3 regions of the Salinibacterium sp. NSLL17 genome follow, and region 3 is predicted to be linked to each of the others. Evidence: predicted binding sites of a transcription regulator. Region 3 holds the regulator's gene; each other region holds the start of a gene.

Region 1 (6,284 bases), 650 kb from region 3:
CGTGGTGTCACCGGTGTTGTAGGTGGGCTGTGAAACAACTTCACCACCGGCGGCTTCGAATGCTTCCTGCGTGTAGCCGGCAAGACCGGTTCCGTAGGAGTCATTGAGAACGATCATGCCGAGGGTCTCGTGACCATCGCCAGCGATCAGGTTACCGAGAACCTCACCCTGAAGCACGTCGGAAGGAGCGGTACGGAAGTACAGGCCCTTGTCGTCGTACGTTGTGAATGCGGCCGAGGTGTTTGCCGGCGAGAACTGGATTACTCCAGCGCCAACAACCTGGTCAATGAACTGAAGCGAAACACCCGAGGATGCTGCACCAAGAATTGCGGAAACGTCTTCACCGAGCAGGCGAGGGATTTCAGTCTCGTATGCCTTGTTGTCGGTGTCACCGGAGTCGCCCTGAATGAGGTCGATCTGGATGCCAGCGTCGGCTTCGTTCACCTGTGACGCTGCGTACTCGGTTCCTGCGATCTCGGGCGGGCCGAGGAATGCGAGGTTACCGGTTACGGGCAGTGCCGTTCCAAGCTTGAGGGACAGTTCGCCACCCTCGGATCCAGTGGAGGTTTCTCCACCGTCAGTAGCACAGCCAGCCAATACCAGTGCGCTTGCACCGACGATTGCGAGACCGCTCAACAGGGTCCGCTTGGACCGTGATGGGGAGGCCGTAGCCTTCGCGAATACGCTCATGTTGCTCCTTGCGTTTCGAATGTGTTCAGGAATCAAATGTGGCACTACCGTGTCACCACACTGTCAAGCTATGCCCACCCGGCACATCCGCACAATACGTCTGTACTACAGCCTTGTAACGCTCTTGGGAATCGTTACCATTCGTAGACTTTGAGAAACAAGGGCGTTTCTCAGTTAATCCGGGTGTACACGTTGTCGCTACCGTACTGGTAAATCCCAATGATGGCGCCCTGTGGATCACCATTGTCATTGAGGGTTATCGGGCCTGAAACACCGTCGTAATCAACGGTGCGCCCATCGAGCACAATCTTCGCGGCATCCGCAAATGTTGTCGCCACTTCGCCGTCACCACTGCCACCGGAGACCTCTTGCAGCTTGCTCGAGATTGCTTCTCCCGAAATTTTCTGCGAGGCCAAGGCCGCCAAGCTCGCGAGGATGACCGCGTCATAGCTCTCAGCGGCGTAGCTGAAGTCCTTGAGGCTGGGGTTGATTTCCAGCAGTCGATCGGTGAAGTCCGAGATCGTCGAAACATCAAGCCCCGGATGCGTCACGATGGAACCGGTCAGGCTGCCCGCCGCGAATCCCGAGCCACGCTCGCCGAGCGATAGCCCGGTAAAGAAGAGCTGGTCGCCCGAGTAACCCGCAGCGATGAAAGCCTTGGCAATCTTCTCGGAGAGCTTTGAACCCACGATTGCTACGGCATCCGGTTTGGCTGCGATCGCTCGATCGATCTGCTCATCGAGATCGATAGCGCTTTCATCGATCATCTCTTGCGAAAGCAATTCGCCACCACCGCGCAAGAATGCCTCGCTCAAGGCACGCGGGAGAAGCGGTTCACACAGGGTGTCCTCGGAGAGGATCGCGATTGATCCCTCACCAATTCGCTCTGCCATCTCATTGCCTAATGCGGTGCCTTCGAGCGCGCAGGACGGCGAGGTGCGCCAGTACAGGTTGTTGTCACCGTAGTTGGAGAAGTCAGGAGAATCGTTCGCCGGCGAGATCTCGACAACGCCCGCTTCCGTGATCTTGTCGATCACTTTCTTGGAAATACCGTTGGAGAGTCCGCCGATAATCACTGTTGCGCGAGCAGCGAGCAACTCCGTGACGGCATCCTCAGCGGTCGTTCCCGTGGAGTCGCCGGAATCAGCCGACTCCACGTTCACCGTGAGCTTGGCATTGGCGTCATTCACATCTTGAGCAGCCAATGCGATCGCAGCAGACACTGCCGGACCGAATTTGTCGAGCGCTCCCGACTCGGGCACCAGGGCTCCGACGGTGAGAGTCAAATCTTTGGGCGCAGGGGTCTCTTCAACCGGCGCCTCGGCCGAGCATCCGCTCAACACAAGGGCCGCAGCGATAACGCCTGCAACTGCCGTGAACCCGCGACGGGTTCGCAACGACACGCGTGATCCATAGGGCATGGATGTCATCACAGTCGCTCCTATCTACCACCCCCAACAGAGAGCGGCATTGTTACGGTACTGGCCAATGCTGAAAAGAAGAACTCAGAGCGGGCCATTTATGGGCACAATCTCGCCCCCAATCCGGGCGGCACTCGACCTAGCCGACGATTGAGCCAGTCTTATAGACGAACTTATTTTCGCCGTCATAAGTGTAGTAACCCCAGAATGCGGGCTCTACGTTGCCACCAGGAGTGAAGTTCACGGGGCCAGAAACACCGTCGTAGTCGATGTCGTTCGTGGTCTTGAGCACTTCGAGGCATTCCTCAAAACTCAGACATTTCACACCGCTTTTCGAGACATCGTAAAGCGAACCGGCGATGGCCTCACCCGCATCGTCCCCCGCCACGATTGCAGCGAGCGCCGCCACCATCGTGGCGTCATACGCTTCGGCCCCGTAGCGGTAGGTTGTCAACTTTGAGTTGGTGGCCTTGAGCGTGGCGGTGAAGGTCTTCGACGGCTGAACTCCCTCAATCACCCCGCGAACGCCCTTGAGCGTGCCGTTCTTGAACGCTTGCGAATAGTCGCCCGTGTTCAGCGAGGTGAGCCAGAGCTCCGAACCCTTGTACCCCGCAGCCACGATCTTCTCGATTGCCGCTTTCGTTGCTTTCTCAGCCTCATAAGTCGACCCAATCACCACGATGTCGGGTTCCGCCTTTTTCAGGCTGGCCGTAATCGTGTCGAACTTCGTCGTTGCACTCGTAAAGACCTCATCCGCGACGAGTTCCGTGTCGTACTCGGCGAGCGCCTCGACGAAGGTATCGTGCAGCGCTGCACCCTCGTCGTCGTCGACATAGACAAAAGCGATTCTCTGGGTTGTGTCGCCGCCAGCCAATGCCTCAGCGAGCGCATAGCCCTGCTGGTCGTAGGCCGGGATGGTGCGGAAGAAGTAGCCGTCATCAAAAACGTCGTCGAGACTCGACAGCGTTGCGGCGGGCGAGATGAGAGGGATCTTCGCGTCTATCGCCAACGGCATCGCTCGCTGCGCCAGCACCGACGATGACGGGCCGATCACCACGTCGACATCCTTTGACACCAGGGTCTTGAAACCTGATTCCAGCTTCGTGTTCTTAGCCTCGCCCGAATCGACCGCCACAATCTCGACAGGCTCACCGTTGACTCCCCCGGCAGCATTTATTTCTTTCACCGCTGCCGCAACACCCGCTTTTTGCGCTGCAGCCAAGAAGGAGAACGTGCCACTGGTGGGAAAGACCGTTCCAATACGAAGAACGCCATCGCCCGTCGGCGTCACGACCGGAGCGGGAGTTGCCGTCGGCGTTGATGCCGCAACCGGCGTTGCCGACGGCGTCGGTGAACTGCACGCTGCGAGAGCCACAACGATAGTTGCCGCCACAATCACACGTCGAGTCGTGCGAAACCTCGTCATTGATTTACCTCTCTCGGTGCCCAATCTCGGGCGATCACGCACCTTCAGAGGAATACTACGGTGCGCCCGGAGCTTCAGCGGCTGAACCGAGCCGCGTACGAGAAGAGTGCCGAAACAGGTCATACGTAAGAATGGCGAGCGCCACCCAGACGATCGCGAAGCCCAACCAGCGCTCTGGCGGCATCGCCTCATGGAACACAAAGACGCCAACAATGAGTTGGAGGATCGGTGCCAAGTACTGGGCCAAGCCCATATAGGTGAGCGGCAACCGCCGCGCTGCAGCAGCAAACAGAATCAACGGGATCGCGGTGATGGCACCCAAAAAGAGCGTCAAAGTGAGGTGTCCCGGGCCCGCAGTGCCCGCCGCGAGCTGCCCGTTAGCCGCAAGAACGAGCAGAACAACGATCGCAACCGGCGTCAGAAAGGCGGTCTCGACGGCGAGGCCGCCCACGGCATCCGCCTTCGGACCCACGCTTTTCTTCACGAGCCCATAAAGACCGAAGCTGAAAGCGAGGCCCAACGCGATCCACGGAAAGCTGCCGTAGCCAATGGCCAAGACGAGAACAGCGAGCGCGCTGATCGCAAGGGCAACCCACTGCAGCGGGCGAAGTCGCTCGCGCAACACGAGCACCCCGAGCAGCACCGTGACAATCGGGTTCGTGAAATAGCCGAGAGCAGCCTCAACAATGTGGCCGTTCAGGCTCGCGTACACATAAATGAGCCAGTTGACGACAACAAAGGCGCCGCCCAAGCCCAACATCCAGAAGGTACGACGATCGCGGACGATCGCCATGACCCGTGCGTATCCCCGCGTGACCACCAGAAGTGCCGCGCAAAACACCAGCGACAGCACGATTCGCCACGCGACAATCTCGATCGCTCCCGACTCTTTGAGCGAGAAAAACACGATCGGCATCGCGCCCCACAGGACGTAGGCAGAAATAGCAAAGCCGAGGCCGCTAGGCGAGACGCGATCAGTCGCCGAAGAAGTGGAGGTCACTACTAAATCCTAGGGTCGGATGCTGCCCATGAAAGCCACCAGGAACGACGAAAGCCCAGAGCCGAGGCCCTGGGCTTTCGAAACGCCTCACCGCGAACGGGAGACGAGAAAGTTAGTTTCGCGTGAGCGAGAGACTACTTAGCGAACGATGACAGCGAGAACGTCGCGAGCCGAAAGTACGAGAAGGTCTTCTCCGTCGTACTTCACCTCGGTTCCGCCGTACTTGGAGTAGATGACCTTGTCACCAACTGCGATGTCGAGCGGCACGCGGTTTCCGTTGTCGTCGATACGACCGGGACCTACAGCGACTACTTCACCCTCTTGGGGCTTCTCTTTCGCAGTGTCAGGAATGACGAGCCCAGACGCGGTGGTCTGTTCTGCATCGACCTGCTTGATAACAATGCGATCTTCGAGCGGCTTAATGGACACCGACACGTTTGACCTCTTTCTAAAGTGCTTGGGCTGGCACACTCCGTACGGGAGTGCCAGATCAACTATACGGCTTGGTTGGCACTCGATCAACGTGAGTGCCAATACGGATGCGGATACGGTTAGAGAATGAATCAGAGCGAATTGCGCGAGCTACTTTCAGCCGAGGGCCTTCGCCTCTTGGACTCGCTGCCGACCTGGCACTCGAGTGACGAAATCGTGCGCACCGTCGCCGAGCTTCGCAAGGCCGGCCACAGCCCCGGCCTAGTTGCCGCCGTGCTGAGCCAATCCAAACTTCGCGCGAAAGCGGCCAGCAAGTTTGGCCCGTTTGCCGACCGGATGCTCTTCACCGAGGCTGGCCTCGAACAAGCAACTCGCCTTTCCGTTGCCGCCCAGCACGCCGGTCGGTTCTCGAAGGCCGGCGTGAAATGGGTGGCCGACCTCGGCTGCGGCATTGGAGCGGATGCGCTCGCCATCGCGGCCCTCGAGATCAACGTCACCGCCGTTGAGCGTGACGAAACCACCGCCGCCATTGCCAGCTTCAACCTCGCGCCGTGGAGCAACGCTCAGGTCGTTCATGGCGACGCCGAAACCGCCGACCTCGCTGGCATCGACGGCGTGTATCTCGATCCTGCTCGCCGCGACGCCCGGGTTCGCCTCACTAACCCCGCCGACTGGACGCCCTCCCTCGACTTTGCGTTCGGACTTGCCGAGCGCTACCCCACCGGCATCAAACTCGGCCCCGGAATCGACCGCGACCTCATCCCCGACACCGCCGAAGCCCAGTGGATCTCTGTTGGGCGCGAAGTTGTTGAGCTCGGACTCTGGTTTGGGGCTGTCGCCCGCCCCGGCATCCGGCGAGCAGCCCTCGTGATCGGAGACCACGGCACCGCTGAACTCACGGCAGCCGCTGACAGCGAAGACGAACCCGCGGGAGAGCTCGGGCAGTTTCTCTACGAACCCGACGGCGCTGTCATCCGCGCGCGCCTCATCGGGGATCTCGCACGACAACTGAACGGGCGCATGCTCGACACTTCAATCGCCTACTTCAGTGCGGATGCCGCTGTCGCGAGCCCGTTCGCCACCTGCTTCGAGATCGTCGAGGACTTCACTCTCGACAAGCGCTCACTCAAAAAGGAACTGGCGGCGCGCAAGATCGGCACCCTGGAAATCAAAAAGCGCGGGGTCGATATCGACCCCGCGACTTTTAGAACGTCACTCTCGCTCAAGGGCGAGAACAGCGCGACCTTGATTCTGACGCGCGTTGCTGGCAAGCGGCGCGCACTGCTTGCGCAGCGCGTCACGCCAACGCCGGCCT
Region 2 (6,284 bases), 500 kb from region 3:
CTCATTTCGTTCGGATCAGGGCTCGTCATCCTCACTCTGATCGTTCCGTTTGTGCCGAGTGCACGCGCCGGCTTCCGCACCCTGGGCGTCGAAGTGAGAAGCAAACGTCTTCCCTGGTGGTATCTCACCGGTGGAACCTTTGGCGCATTTTTCGTGCTCACTCAAGGTCTCGCTGCAACAGCCCTCGGAGTAGCGCTGTTCACCGTTGCGGTAGTGGCGAGTCAAACCATTAGCTCTGCGGTCATCGACCGAGTCGGAATCGGCAGCCTGCAGAAGCGGCCCGTTACTCCGCTCCGAGTGGCGGCATCCGCCCTCGCCGTGGGCGCAGTCATTTTTTCGGGGCTGTCAGACCTGCGCCTCGACGGACCCTTCCTGCTGGTGTTCTTGCCGCTTGCCGCTGGCTTCGGGATCGGATGGCAGCAAGCCATCAATGGTCACGTGCGGCATGTGACGCGTTCGCCGCTCACCGCGACCTACGTCAACTTCATTGCGGGCACCTCGGTGCTGGCCATCGCAGCGATCGTTTTCGGTTTTGTTGGCGGCTGGCAGCACGAGTTCCCCACCGACCTGACGCTGTATCTCGGGGGAGCGATCGGCGTGATCTTCATCATCGTTGCCGCAGTGCTCGTGCCCATCACCGGAGTGCTGTTCTTTGCCCTTGGCTCGATCGCCGGGCAACTGCTCGGAGCGCTCGCTCTCGAACTCCTTTTGCCCACAGACAGCGATGGGGTGGCACCAACCACCATAATCGGCGTGGTACTCACCCTCATCGCAGTGGCGATCGCTTCGCTCTCAGGCAAGCGACCGCCCAAAACGCTGCTGTCGAACTAGTCCTGCTCGTCGAACTCCAGCGAGCTCGAGTTCAAGCAGAAACGGTCACCGGTCGGTGTCTGGCTGGCATCGTCAAAAAGATGTCCGAGGTGTGAGCCGCAGGTTGCACAGACAACCTCGGTGCGCACCATCCCGAGTGAGCGGTCTTCACGCAGCTCAACAGCATCCGGGTTGATTGCTTCGTAGAAGCTTGGCCATCCCGAACCGGAGTCGAACTTGGTGTCGCTCTTGAACAACTCTGCGCTGCACGCACCGCAACGGTAGGTTCCCGCACGCTTTTCGTCGAGAAGGGCGCCAGACCACGGACGGTCGGTGCCGGCTTCACGCAGCACTGAAAACTTGATTCCGAGCTCTTCGCGCCATTGCTCGTCTGTCTTAGTCACCTTGTACGTCATGTGGTCTCCTCTATTCGTGAGCTTTCTCTGCTCAGTACATTAAACTCGGGGATGTGCCTATTGATTCCGTGATCGCCAAGTCTTGGGGCGAATTAACAACATCCGAGCTCTACTCGATCATGAAACTGCGCACTGACGTATTTTTTGTTGAGCAAAAAGTCGACGAGACCGAACTTGATGACCGTGATCAAGAGGATGCCACCCGCCACTATTGGCTCGCCGACGGTGCTGACGTCGTCGCCTACATCCGCGTCCTGTTCAACGAGACAGCCGAACACCTCGACGGTCACCGTGTCATCGGTCGCGTTGTCGTGCGCGACGACCACCGCGGTGAAGGCCTCGCCCAGATCATCATGAAGCGCATCGTTGACGACTTCGGTGGCGAAGGGATGCTGCTGCACGCCCAGAAATACATCGTGCCGCTCTACACAAAGTTCGGTTTCGAAGCCTTTGGTGAGCTCTACGACGAAGCCACCATCATGCACCAGTCGATGTACCGCGCAGGTCGCTAATGCGCGGCCTCAACGTCTGCGTGCTCGGCCCCGCCGCGCTCATCGTCACCGCTGTTCTTATTGCGCTGACGCCGATGACCAGCAATGCTGCAGTTCTGGATGCCGCGGGCACCCCTTCTGCGCCGGCAGACGTCACCCTCGCGGCCGACTCTGTCAGCTGTGACGTGACGGATGCCGCCATCACCTGGGGCCTCAAAGAGTCGCTGCGGTCATACATCAGCGGCACCATCGCCAACGGCGAATGGGCGGTGAGCGACGGTGCCACCTACGAAACTCCCAACTTCGGTTGGACGGCAGGCTCCGGCCAACTCGACGCGGGCAGCGGCACTCTGGCTTTTGACGGCAGCCTTCGCCTCACGGGCCACGACGGCATCCTCGACACCACCCTCACGGGCCTTGAGATCGTCTTCGACGGCAGCACGACCGCCAACCTCGTTTTCGATGTCTTTGGAACGACCCAAGAAGGGCTCCCCGTAAACGAGAGTGCTGTCGAGTTCGCCACGATTGATGTCTCAGGCATCACCGTCGCCGATGGCGTAGCAACGCTCGCGGGCGCACCCGTCGTGCTCACTGAAGCAGGATCCGAAGCCTTCGGCACCTATCCGGCTGGGGAAGAATTCGACCCCATCACCGTCACTTTCAGCGCCAACCCCGAGTGCATGCCGCAACCTCAGGATGGCAACCAAGCCCTGCTAAGCGCTCTCATCATCGTCGGCGCCATCATCGCAATCCTCGTAGCGATCGCCATCGTTCTGATTCTGGGACGCCGGCGCCGCCGCAAGCGCGCTGCGGCAATGTAGCTGACGCTCTACGAACCTGACGTTGGCGCGTAAATCGCCCGAGCGAGAGCATCAAGCACCGTGACCGTGCGCGGGCCGAAGCTCAAAATTTCGCCGTCATCCATCTCGACGAAGCGCTGGTTCTTGCCCGCTTCGGTGAGCGCGACCGCGGGGCGGGCTTCGAGCAATCCACTCACGCCGCCAACACTGTCGAGACCGCCCGTCATCACCAGAATGAGATCAGGGTTCGCCGCGACCATCGCCTCGTCGGTCATAGGGCGCATGCCTTCGAGACCGATCTCGGCTGCGACATCCACGCCGCCGAGCGCATCGATCAGCACATCTGAGCCCGACTCTTGACCGAACAAGTAGTAGATCCCTGACGTGCCCCGCAAGTAGAGGAACATCATCCGCAGCCGGTCACCCGAGGGAACGATCTGAGCGATCTCCGCAACCTTCGCCTCGATCGTGGCGCTGAGCTCCGCAGCCAAGGCGTCGCCGGCGGCGGAAACCCCCAGCGCGGCTGCCGTTTGACGTGCCAACTCGGCGATGCCCTCAAGAGAAGGGTCCGTGTCGACGAACACCACCGGAATGCCCGCATCGCGCAGTTGCAGCACCACATCGATCGGGCCAATCGAGCCATCCGTCAATACAAGGTCAGGGCGCAGCGCCAAAATGGCCTCGCTATTGACGGTGTGAGCGTTCGACGTAATCACCGGAAGAGTGGATGCCTCATCAAACGTCGTTGAAATATCTCGCGCCACCAGCGAATCCAGCATTCCCAGACCGGCAATCGTCGCCGCGATGGAGCCCGAAATGTCCATAGAAATCACACGGTCAGTCGATGACACCGTGACGGGCACATCGCCAGCCAAATCGTGCGAAACCACCGTCACCGGCAACGACTGGGCGGGAGCGCTCGGGGGAGCGAGGATTCCGGATGACGGAAGCGCCGCCTGAACCAGCCCGCTGTAATCCTTCGCATCATCCAGCACCGTCAACGCGGTGAGGGGAGAAGCGAGATCAGCCGTGACCGTCACCGTCGGAGTCTCCGCAATAGTGGCAGCCGAACATCCACTGGCGGCAAGCACAACACCAGACAACACCGCCGCAGCAGTGAACAGTCGAGTGCGCATGACAACCAATCAGAAATATCGGGTACTAAGGCAATCCTAACCTCGACTCGCTCCAATTGGTCCACGAAGCCGAGTCGTTCGGCGGGCGCGCAGCCCCAACGCCCTAGGCTTGCCAGCACAGTGGAGGTATTGCCGTGTCCGAAAACGAAGCCGCGTCGCATCCCACTACACGCCTGTCCGAACGCGACAGCCTCATCCTCGACTTTGAGCGCGAATGGACCCGACACGTCGGCGCCAAAGAAGAGGCCATTAGCTCCCAGTTTCAGGTGTCAAGCGCACGCTATTATCAAATGCTCAATGCGGTAATCGACTCACCGGCAGCCGTGCGCTACGACCCCATGTTGGTCTCGCGACTGCGCCGCAATCGAGACAACCGGATGCGCAACCGATCAGTGCGCACCCCCGACCACGACGAAGAATTGACAGACTAAGCAATGGCGAGTTACCCGAAAGACCGATTCGACGAACTACCCGACGACGTCGACCGCATAGGTGCCCACCGCGGCCCTCGACGACGCGGACGCGGCTGGATCGGCTTCGCCTGGGCCCTGCTCGCCACCGGCGTGCTTGTCTTCGGCGGTCTCTTCGCCCTCAGCCAGTACCTCGATGACGACCTCGGCATCCCCTTCTTCGCCACACCAGAAGAGGCTGTCGTCACCCCAGAACCCACCGAAACCGTCCCGCCCGTCACCGACCCCGCCGCAATAGACCCCGAACGCGCGCTCACCATCGACGTGCTCAACGGAACACCGGAAAGCGGACTCCAAACCACCGTCTTTGACGAACTCACCGCAGCAGGATGGCCGACAGGCAGCGCAGCCCCCGCCTCCGCGCGAGACATCGAAGACACCTACGTTTATTACAGCAATCCCGACGATGAAGACGTCGCTGCCGGCCTTGTTGCCGCCATCGGCCGCGGCGAAATTCGCCTCGTGGAAGAAGACATCTTCCCCGGCGCAGAACTCACCGTCGTTCTTGGCACCGACTACCTCGCCCCCGCAGCAGAAGCCACAGAAGAGCCCACAGAATAAAGGGAAGCCCGCACTGCGGGCTGACGCACGCTCGCCCTGATGGGGTGCGCTGCGTCGACTTCTGATTGCCCGCTCCGAGTGCGCTGCGCTGTCTTGCACTCACCCCCGTCGAGTGCTAATTTTGACCTTGGCACTCGCACAGTTCGAGTGCCAACTTATTCGCTTGTACGACGTCCGGGAGGGACGAGAAACACACATGGCAAAGATCATTGCTTTCAACGAAGAGGCCCGTCGCGGCCTTGAGCGCGGCCTGAACATTCTCGCTGACGCCGTAAAGGTCACGCTCGGCCCACGTGGCCGCAACGTAGTTCTTGAGAAGAAGTGGGGCGCTCCCACCATCACGAACGACGGTGTATCCATCGCCAAAGAAATCGAGCTCGACGATCCTTTCGAAAAGATCGGTGCTGAACTCGTCAAAGAGGTAGCAAAGAAGACGGATGACGTTGCCGGAGACGGTACGACCACTTCTGTTGTTCTTGCTCAGGCTCTCGTTCGCGAAGGCCTCCGTAACGTTGCTGCGGGTGCAGACCCCATCAGCCTCAAGCGCGGTATCGAAAAGGCAACCAACTCGGTCATCGAGGCACTCATTGCGAGCGCCAAGGAGATCGAGACCAAGGAAGAGATCGCGGCTACCGCATCCATTTCTGCTGGTGACCCCGAGATCGGTGCACTTATCGCTGAGGCGATCGACAAGGTCGGCAAGGAAGGTGTTGTCACCGTTGAGGAGTCGAACACGTTCGGCACCGAGCTTGAGCTCACCGAAGGTATGCGCTTCGACAAGGGATTCCTGTCGGCATACTTCGTCACCGACCAGGAGCGCCAGGAAGCGGTCTTCGAAGACCCCTACGTTCTTATCGTCAACGGCAAGATCTCGAACATCAAGGATCTGCTCCCCATCGTCGACAAGGTAATCCAGAGCGGCAAGCAGCTGCTCATCATTGCTGAAGACGTTGACGGAGAAGCACTCGCAACTCTCGTTGTGAACAAGATCCGTGGCATCTTCAAGTCGGTTGCCGTCAAGGCTCCTGGCTTCGGAGACCGTCGCAAGGCTCAGCTCGCTGACATCGCCATCCTCACCGGTGGCCAGGTCATCTCTGAAGAAGTTGGACTCAAGCTCGAGAACGCAACTCTCGAACTCCTCGGTCGCGCCCGCAAGGTCGTTATCACCAAGGACGAGACCACGATCATCGAAGGTGCTGGTGAAGAAGAGGCGATCGCAGGTCGCGTCAAGCAGATCCGCGCCGAGATCGACAACACTGACAGCGACTACGACCGTGAGAAGCTCCAAGAGCGTCTCGCCAAGCTCGCCGGTGGTGTTGCAGTTATCAAGGCTGGTGCCGCAACTGAGGTTGAACTCAAGGAGCGCAAGCACCGCATTGAGGACGCAGTCCGCAACGCCAAGGCTGCTGTTGAAGAGGGAATCGTCGCCGGTGGTGGCGTGGCCCTGATTCAGGCTGGCAAGATCGCATTCGACAGCCAGGCAATGGCTGACTTGGTCGGCGACGAAGCAACCGGAGCGAACATCGTCCGCGTTGCTATCGACGCACCGCTCAAGCAGATCGCACTCAACGCAGGCATGGAGCCCGGTGTTGTTGCTGAC
Region 3 (6,284 bases):
AACAAGCCCTGCTGGAACTCAGCAAAGTGCGGTTGTTTGCTCTTGCGCACAGCAGCCAGCTGCTTGAACAAGGTCTGCTCCGCACCGCTGAGCTTGGTGGGCGTAACCACCTGGATGCCCAATCGCAAGTCACCACGACCGCCACCGCGAAGGGCGGTGATTCCACGATCCTTGACCGTGAGCACCTCGCCACTCTGCGTTCCCGGCTTGATGCCAACCTCAACTTCACCGTCAAGCCCGTCAAGCATGACCGTGGTGCCCATGATCGCGTCGATCATCTGCACTTCAACGGTCGCAAGCAGGTCATCGTCTGAACGGCTGAAAATGTCGTGGTGGCGAACCTTGATCTCCAAGAACAGGTCACCGTGCGGGCCACCAGCGGGGCCAACTTCACCTTGACCGGGCATCTGCAAGCGCAGACCGGTCTCGACGCCGGCGGGAATATCCACCGAGATCGTGCGCTGAGCTCGGACACGGCCCTGGCCTGCACACGTAGCGCAGGGATTCACGATGATGTTTCCATAGCCGCGGCACGTACCACAGGGGCTTGACGTCATGACATTGCCAAGAAGACTGCGCACCTGGCGCTGAATCTGGCCGCTGCCTTGACAGATGTCGCAGCGAATCGGCGAGGTTCCGGGAGCCGTGCAGCTGCCCTCGCAGGTCTCGCAGAGCTCAGCAGTGTTGACCTCGATATCGCGCGTGACGCCGAACATCGTGTCCTTGAGGCTGATCTCAATGCGCAGCAGAGCATCCTGGCCACGCTCACGACGCGAACGAGGACCGGCGGTCTGGCCGCCACCGCCGCCACCAAAGAACGTTTCGAAAATGTCGCCGAAACCGAAGTTGGCTCCGCCGAAACCTCCGCCGCTGCCGCCCATGTCGTACTGCTGGCGCTGCTGCGGATCACTCAATACGTCGTACGCATGCGTCACCGACTTAAAGCGCTCCGACGCATCCGCGCTCGGATTCACGTCAGGGTGCAGCTCGCGAGCAAGCTTGCGGTATGCCTTCTTGATTTCTTCTGGCGTCGCTTCGCGCGCAACGCCGAGGGCTTCGTAGTGATCTGCCAAAGTTCCGATTGCTCCTTACGAGCTCAGTTTTCTTCCAAAAGTCGTGACAGGTACCGCGCTACCGCGCGAACCGCTGCCATGTTGTTCGAATAATCCATCCGCGTTGGGCCAAGTACACCCAACCGCGAAACACCGCCGCCGAAGGAGGAATACCCTCCCGTGACGACCGATGTCTCTTCTAGTCCAAATTCTGCGTTCTCTCGCCCGATGCGAGTAGAAACTGATCCATTTGCTACTTCCATCTCCCCAAAGAGGCGCAACAACGTTACTTGCTCTTCTATTGCCTCGAGCACAGGAAAAATGCTGCCTGTAAAGTCTTGCTCGGTTCGCGCAAGGTTTGCTGTGCCCGCCAAAACGAGCTTGTCGGCCCGGTTAGCCAACACTTGCTCCACCAAACTCGACGTCACTTGGGCGACGAACGGGCGGCGTTCTACGGGGAAAACTTCGGCAAAGCTCGCCAGCCGCTCAGCGGCAGCCGGCAAGGACTGGCCGTTAAGCGCCGAGTTAAGTTTCGCCCTCAATTCGCCCAAGAACACATCGTCAAGGGCCTCAGCCAGATCGATCATTCGCTGTTCTACCCGACCGGAGTCAGTGATGAACACCGTCATGATCCGAGTCGCCGTAAGCGGAACAAGCTCCACGTGACGCACCCTGGCTGTTGCAAGCGATGGATACTGCACGAGAGCGACACTGTTGGTCAGCTGAGACAGCAACCGGACGGACCGCGCAAGCACGTCATCCAGATCGTCGGCTTGGCCAAGGAACGACTCAATTGCCTGGCGCTGCGCACTCGTAAGGGGTCGCAAGTCGGCCAATTGGTCGACAAACATTCGATAACCCTTGTCAGTGGGCACACGCCCCGACGAGGTGTGTGGCGCCGTAATGAGTTCTTCGTCCTCGAGCAAAACCATGTCGTTGCGAATCGTCGCTGCTGACACCCCAAAGGAATGCCGTTCTACGATCGATTTGGAACCGACAGGCTCGCGCGTAGCAACGTAGTCCTGCACGATGACTCGAAGCACGTCAAGTCCGCGGGCGGAAACCATGCCACCACCCACCTTTCCTGATTGGCACTCAATCCGTTCGACTGCCAATCTTACTCGACACTCCGCGACACACCCGTTGCACCGCGCGTGCCATACCGCTAGCGTGTCTTTGTACTTGAGCGCTACCTTTCTGTGGAAATGCTCAGGTGTGACACCGAGCACTTTGATGAAACCCGGGAAGTTCCCTCGTTCACCTGAAAGGCACGAACACATGACTGACGCAAATCCGCAGCCCGCAGCACCGCAGCCGGCCGCACAATTGACCGCAACCGAAGACAACCAGTGGGCATCGTTCGCTCACTTGGGCGGAATCATCGGCTTCCTTCCCTCACTGATCATCTGGTTGGTCTTCAAAGACCGCGGTGCTTTCACCAACGTTGAAGCCAAAGAAGCGCTGAACTTCCAGATCACCATCGCGATCGCCTACATCATCTCGAACATTTTGGTAGCCGTTTTCATCGGCGCTATCTTGCTCCCGATCGTCTTCGTCGTGTCGGTAATCTTCTCGATCATCGGCTTCACCAAAGCGAAGGACGGCGCAAACTACCGTTACCCCTTCGCACTTCGCCTCATCAAGTAGGGTCTTCTTCGCAGTAATGGCCCTCATCGGCTAGACCGATCGGGTTTCGCCCCGAGAGCTTCGGCTCTCGGGGCTTTCCTATTTCCCAATGCACGCTTTGAGCCAATGCAGGGTTTAATGGAGTCATGTCAGATTCCACACCACCACCCACCTCGCCGTACGCGCCGATCCAACCGATGAGTCCGAGCGACGAGAAGCTCTGGTCGACGCTGATTCACGTCGGCGGAATCTTCTTCAGCTTCATTCCCGCTCTTATCGGGTACCTCGTACTCAAGGACCGCGGACCGTTCGTGCGGGCCCACACCCGCACCGCACTGAACTTCCAGATCACGATGGCGATCGCTTACGCGATCGGTGTCGTCCTCACCACGATCTTCATCGGCCTCTTCTTGATCATCGGTGTCGGCATCGTAATCATCATTTTCAGCATCATCGCCGCCGTCGCTGCTAACAAGGGCGAGGCCTACAAGTACCCGCTGACCATCGAGTTCATCAAGTAACTCGACGGTGGCGCTCTAACACAGTGTCACTCACCGTGTCGCTCTAAACAGGGGCGTCTGCTAGCAATCGTCGTACCACGGCATCCGCAAGCAGGCGCCCCTTAAGCGTGAGGTTGATAGTGCCACCGATAGCGGCTCTGGCCTCCACCAACTCATCCGCGATAAGACCGGCAACCGCCGTGCGGCCTTCTGCATCGAGCGACGCCGTGGTCAGAGCGTTGCGAACGCGAGCACGCAAAAGCACATGCTCAAGATACTTACTGGAATCTGCGAGCGTCTCTCGACCCGCCCCCGGTGAGTGACCGGCTGCGATTCGATCGGCATAGGCTGCCGGATGCTTCACATTCCACCATCGCACCCCGCCCACGTGGCTGTGTGCACCCGGGCCAACACCCCACCAGTCGTTGCCCAACCAATAGCCGAGATTGTGGCGGCTCACGTGACTGATCGCCGGGTTCGCATCACGCTTGGCCCAGTTGCTGACCTCGTACCAGTCATAACCGGCCGCGGCCAGCTTCGCGTCTGCCAGCTCATACATGTCGGCCTGCAGGTCGTCATCAACGGGGGCGACATCACCACGCTTGATCTGGGCGGCTAGCTTCGTGCCCGTTTCGATAATGAGCGCATACGCCGAGATGTGGTCCGGGTTTTGGGCGATCGCGTGATCGAGCGAACGCTCCCAGTCAGCCAGCGACTCCCCCGGCGTGCCATAAATGAGGTCGACACTCACGTCGAGCTCAACGTCGCGCGCCCACTTCACGACGTGAGGAACTTTTTCAGGATCATGAGTGCGCTCGAGAGTAGCAAGCACATGCGGCACCGCGGACTGCATGCCGAAGGATACCCGCGTGAAGCCGGCCTCTTTCAAAGCGAGAAGGTAGTCGCGGTCGACAGAGTCAGGGTTAGCTTCGGTGGTGACTTCGACGTCATCCGTGAAGCCCCAGGTGTCCCGGGCCGCAGCGAGCATCCGCGTGAGATCAGTAACGGGCAAGAGCGTTGGCGTGCCACCCCCAAAGAAAACGGTTGATGCTTTTCGGGGCGCAACGCCCGCATCCGACAGCACCGTGGATGCCTGCCTGATCTCAGCAATCGCCTCGGTGGCATAGTCCGAGCGCTTCGCTCCCCGCAGCTCCTCGCCCGTATAGGTGTTGAAGTCGCAATACCCGCAACGAACCCGGCAGAACGGCACGTGAATGTACACACTCCAGTCGCGGTTCGCAGAGTCAACAGCGACACTCTCGGGCAGCGCCCCGTCTAGAGGGGCAGGATCAGCAATCGGCAACGCACCTGGCACGAACTAATCCCCTTAACACACGGTGAAGAAAGCGTGCCAACACTATGACATGCGGGCACACGTCAATTGTCGCACCTCGGACATGGGAGCATGGATGAGTGACTATGCACATCCTGTGGGACATCGACGGAACGCTCATCCACAATTCGACCGACGGCGCTGCCGTCTACCTCGATGCATTCACCAGAGTCACCGGTGCTGCGCCCGCGAAGCTCATCACAAACCCCCACGGCAAGACCGAAGGACAGATCCTCACCGATCTGCTCGTTCTCAACGGATATGCCGCCACTCTGCTCGATGATGTGCTCACCGAGCTCGATGTGCGCACGCAGGCGTTGCACGACAATGGCTACGTGCGTTCCGCTGTTGCCGGAGGGCCGCAGGCACTTCGGGCCGCCGCCGACCATCGCTGGGCAAACGCGCTCCTTACCGGCAATGGCCATCAGCATTCCCGCGTCAAGCTTCTTGCTGCAGGCTATGCCGCAGAAGACTTCAATTGGGAGACCTCGTTCTTCGGCGATCGCTCCCCCGACCGCCATCACCTCACCGCGCTCGTCGCCACCGTGCTCGGAGACCAACCCAGCGTGATCGTTGGTGACACCCCGAATGATGGCCTCGCCGCGGATTCTGCGAACATCCCCTTCATCGCGGTTGCTACCGGCGCCTACAGCGTCGCCGACCTCCGCGAAACCAGTGCACTCGTCGTTGTCGAAAACCTTGAGAACGGCCTCGACGATGTGCTCGAGGCAATCGACCGGCTAGCGACGCGCGGCTAATAGCACGCGCTGTGCGAGAGGGCATACTTGCCCGCTAGCGTTGCGAGCTACGCCGCAGGCTCTATCGGCGCAGCGCCATCCTGCTCACCCGGCAGCTTCGCGGGAATTGCTCCAGCGAGGGCGCGCAAGTAGCGGCTCACCACGAGGTACTGGAAGATTCGCAGAGCGGGTGAGAGCAACATCCATTTGAAGGATGCCGGCCGCGAGAACGAACGCACCGTCATCCACACCGAGTTGTCGTCGCGACGTTCGATCATGAACGACTCTTCACCACGCAGAGGATGCCCCTCAAGGGTTCCATAGGCAAAGCCAGCAACCGTGGGGTCATCAACGACATATACAACGCGGACTGGCTCGTGTGCTGTGTACCGCCCACGGCCTACCGAGAGAACAATGGTGTCGCCGGGACGAACGAAAGGGTGATCCGCGCTATCAGCGGAGAGATCGCGAAGCTCGCCATGCGGATCGCGGGGCAACAACGTGACACCAAACCCGCTGCGACGCTTTACGCCCCAGGTAAGGATCTGTTCGCGAGCAAAAGCCCAGCGCTGCTCACCATGCCCGATGCGAGCACTTCGCTGCACACGACGGAAACCAGCGGGAGGCAGCACCGTGAAAGTGCTGCCGCGCGTGGCACCTACCGCTCCGTACGTGACGGGCGCATTGGGGTAGGTGCGGGCATCCATAGGTCTACTTCTTCTCTTTCCCGGCTTCGACTTCACCGGAAAGCGCAGCAATAAAGGCAGACTGCGGAACTTCGACACGACCGACCATCTTCATGCGCTTCTTGCCCTCCTTCTGCTTCTCAAGGAGTTTACGCTTACGGCTAATGTCACCGCCGTAGCACTTGGCGAGAACGTCTTTGCGCATCGCGCGGATCGACTCACGGGCGATGATGCGTGCACCAATCGCGGCCTGAATCGGCACCTCGAACTGCTGACGCGGAATCAAATTCTTCAAACGCTCAGTCATCAGCACGCCGTAGGCATACGCCTTATCGCGGTGCACGATCGCG

Evidence for each region. The regulator HrcA, encoded in region 3, represses chaperone genes, less so after heat shock. The targets are predictions, from matches to a motif close to TTNGCACTCGNNNNNNNCGAGTGCNAA.
Region 1: a site for HrcA is predicted at 5,045-5,071, ahead of groES (co-chaperone GroES). Genes of this name have one in related genera too.
Region 2: a site for HrcA is predicted at 4,812-4,838, ahead of groL (chaperonin GroEL). Genes of this name have one in related genera too.

Annotation. Positions count from the first base shown of each region.
Region 1 covers NZ_JADYWH010000001.1:805,899-812,182, reverse strand. Annotated here, with positions in the region: gene I6E51_RS03935 (ABC transporter substrate-binding protein) at 1-690, opposite strand, end outside; gene I6E51_RS03930 (ABC transporter substrate-binding protein) at 861-2,120, opposite strand; gene I6E51_RS03925 (ABC transporter substrate-binding protein) at 2,251-3,537, opposite strand; gene rarD (EamA family transporter RarD) at 3,593-4,537, opposite strand; gene groES (co-chaperone GroES) at 4,676-4,972, opposite strand; gene I6E51_RS03910 (class I SAM-dependent methyltransferase) at 5,096-6,284, shown strand, end outside.
Region 2 covers NZ_JADYWH010000001.1:956,958-963,241, forward strand. Annotated here, with positions in the region: gene I6E51_RS04635 (DMT family transporter) at 1-831, shown strand, start outside; gene msrB (peptide-methionine (R)-S-oxide reductase MsrB) at 828-1,226, opposite strand; gene I6E51_RS04645 (GNAT family N-acetyltransferase) at 1,280-1,738, shown strand; gene I6E51_RS04650 (HtaA domain-containing protein) at 1,738-2,538, shown strand; gene I6E51_RS04655 (hemin ABC transporter substrate-binding protein) at 2,547-3,653, opposite strand; gene I6E51_RS04660 (DUF3263 domain-containing protein) at 3,788-4,084, shown strand; gene I6E51_RS04665 (LytR C-terminal domain-containing protein) at 4,088-4,684, shown strand; gene groL (chaperonin GroEL) at 4,881-6,284, shown strand, end outside.
Region 3 covers NZ_JADYWH010000001.1:1,454,929-1,461,212, reverse strand. Annotated here, with positions in the region: gene dnaJ (molecular chaperone DnaJ) at 1-1,073, opposite strand, end outside; gene hrcA (heat-inducible transcriptional repressor HrcA) at 1,097-2,119, opposite strand; gene I6E51_RS07135 (DUF4870 domain-containing protein) at 2,331-2,699, shown strand; gene I6E51_RS07130 (DUF4870 domain-containing protein) at 2,825-3,199, shown strand; gene hemW (radical SAM family heme chaperone HemW) at 3,243-4,493, opposite strand; gene I6E51_RS07120 (HAD family hydrolase) at 4,598-5,269, shown strand; gene I6E51_RS07115 (DUF1990 family protein) at 5,317-5,955, opposite strand; gene lepA (translation elongation factor 4) at 5,960-6,284, opposite strand, start outside.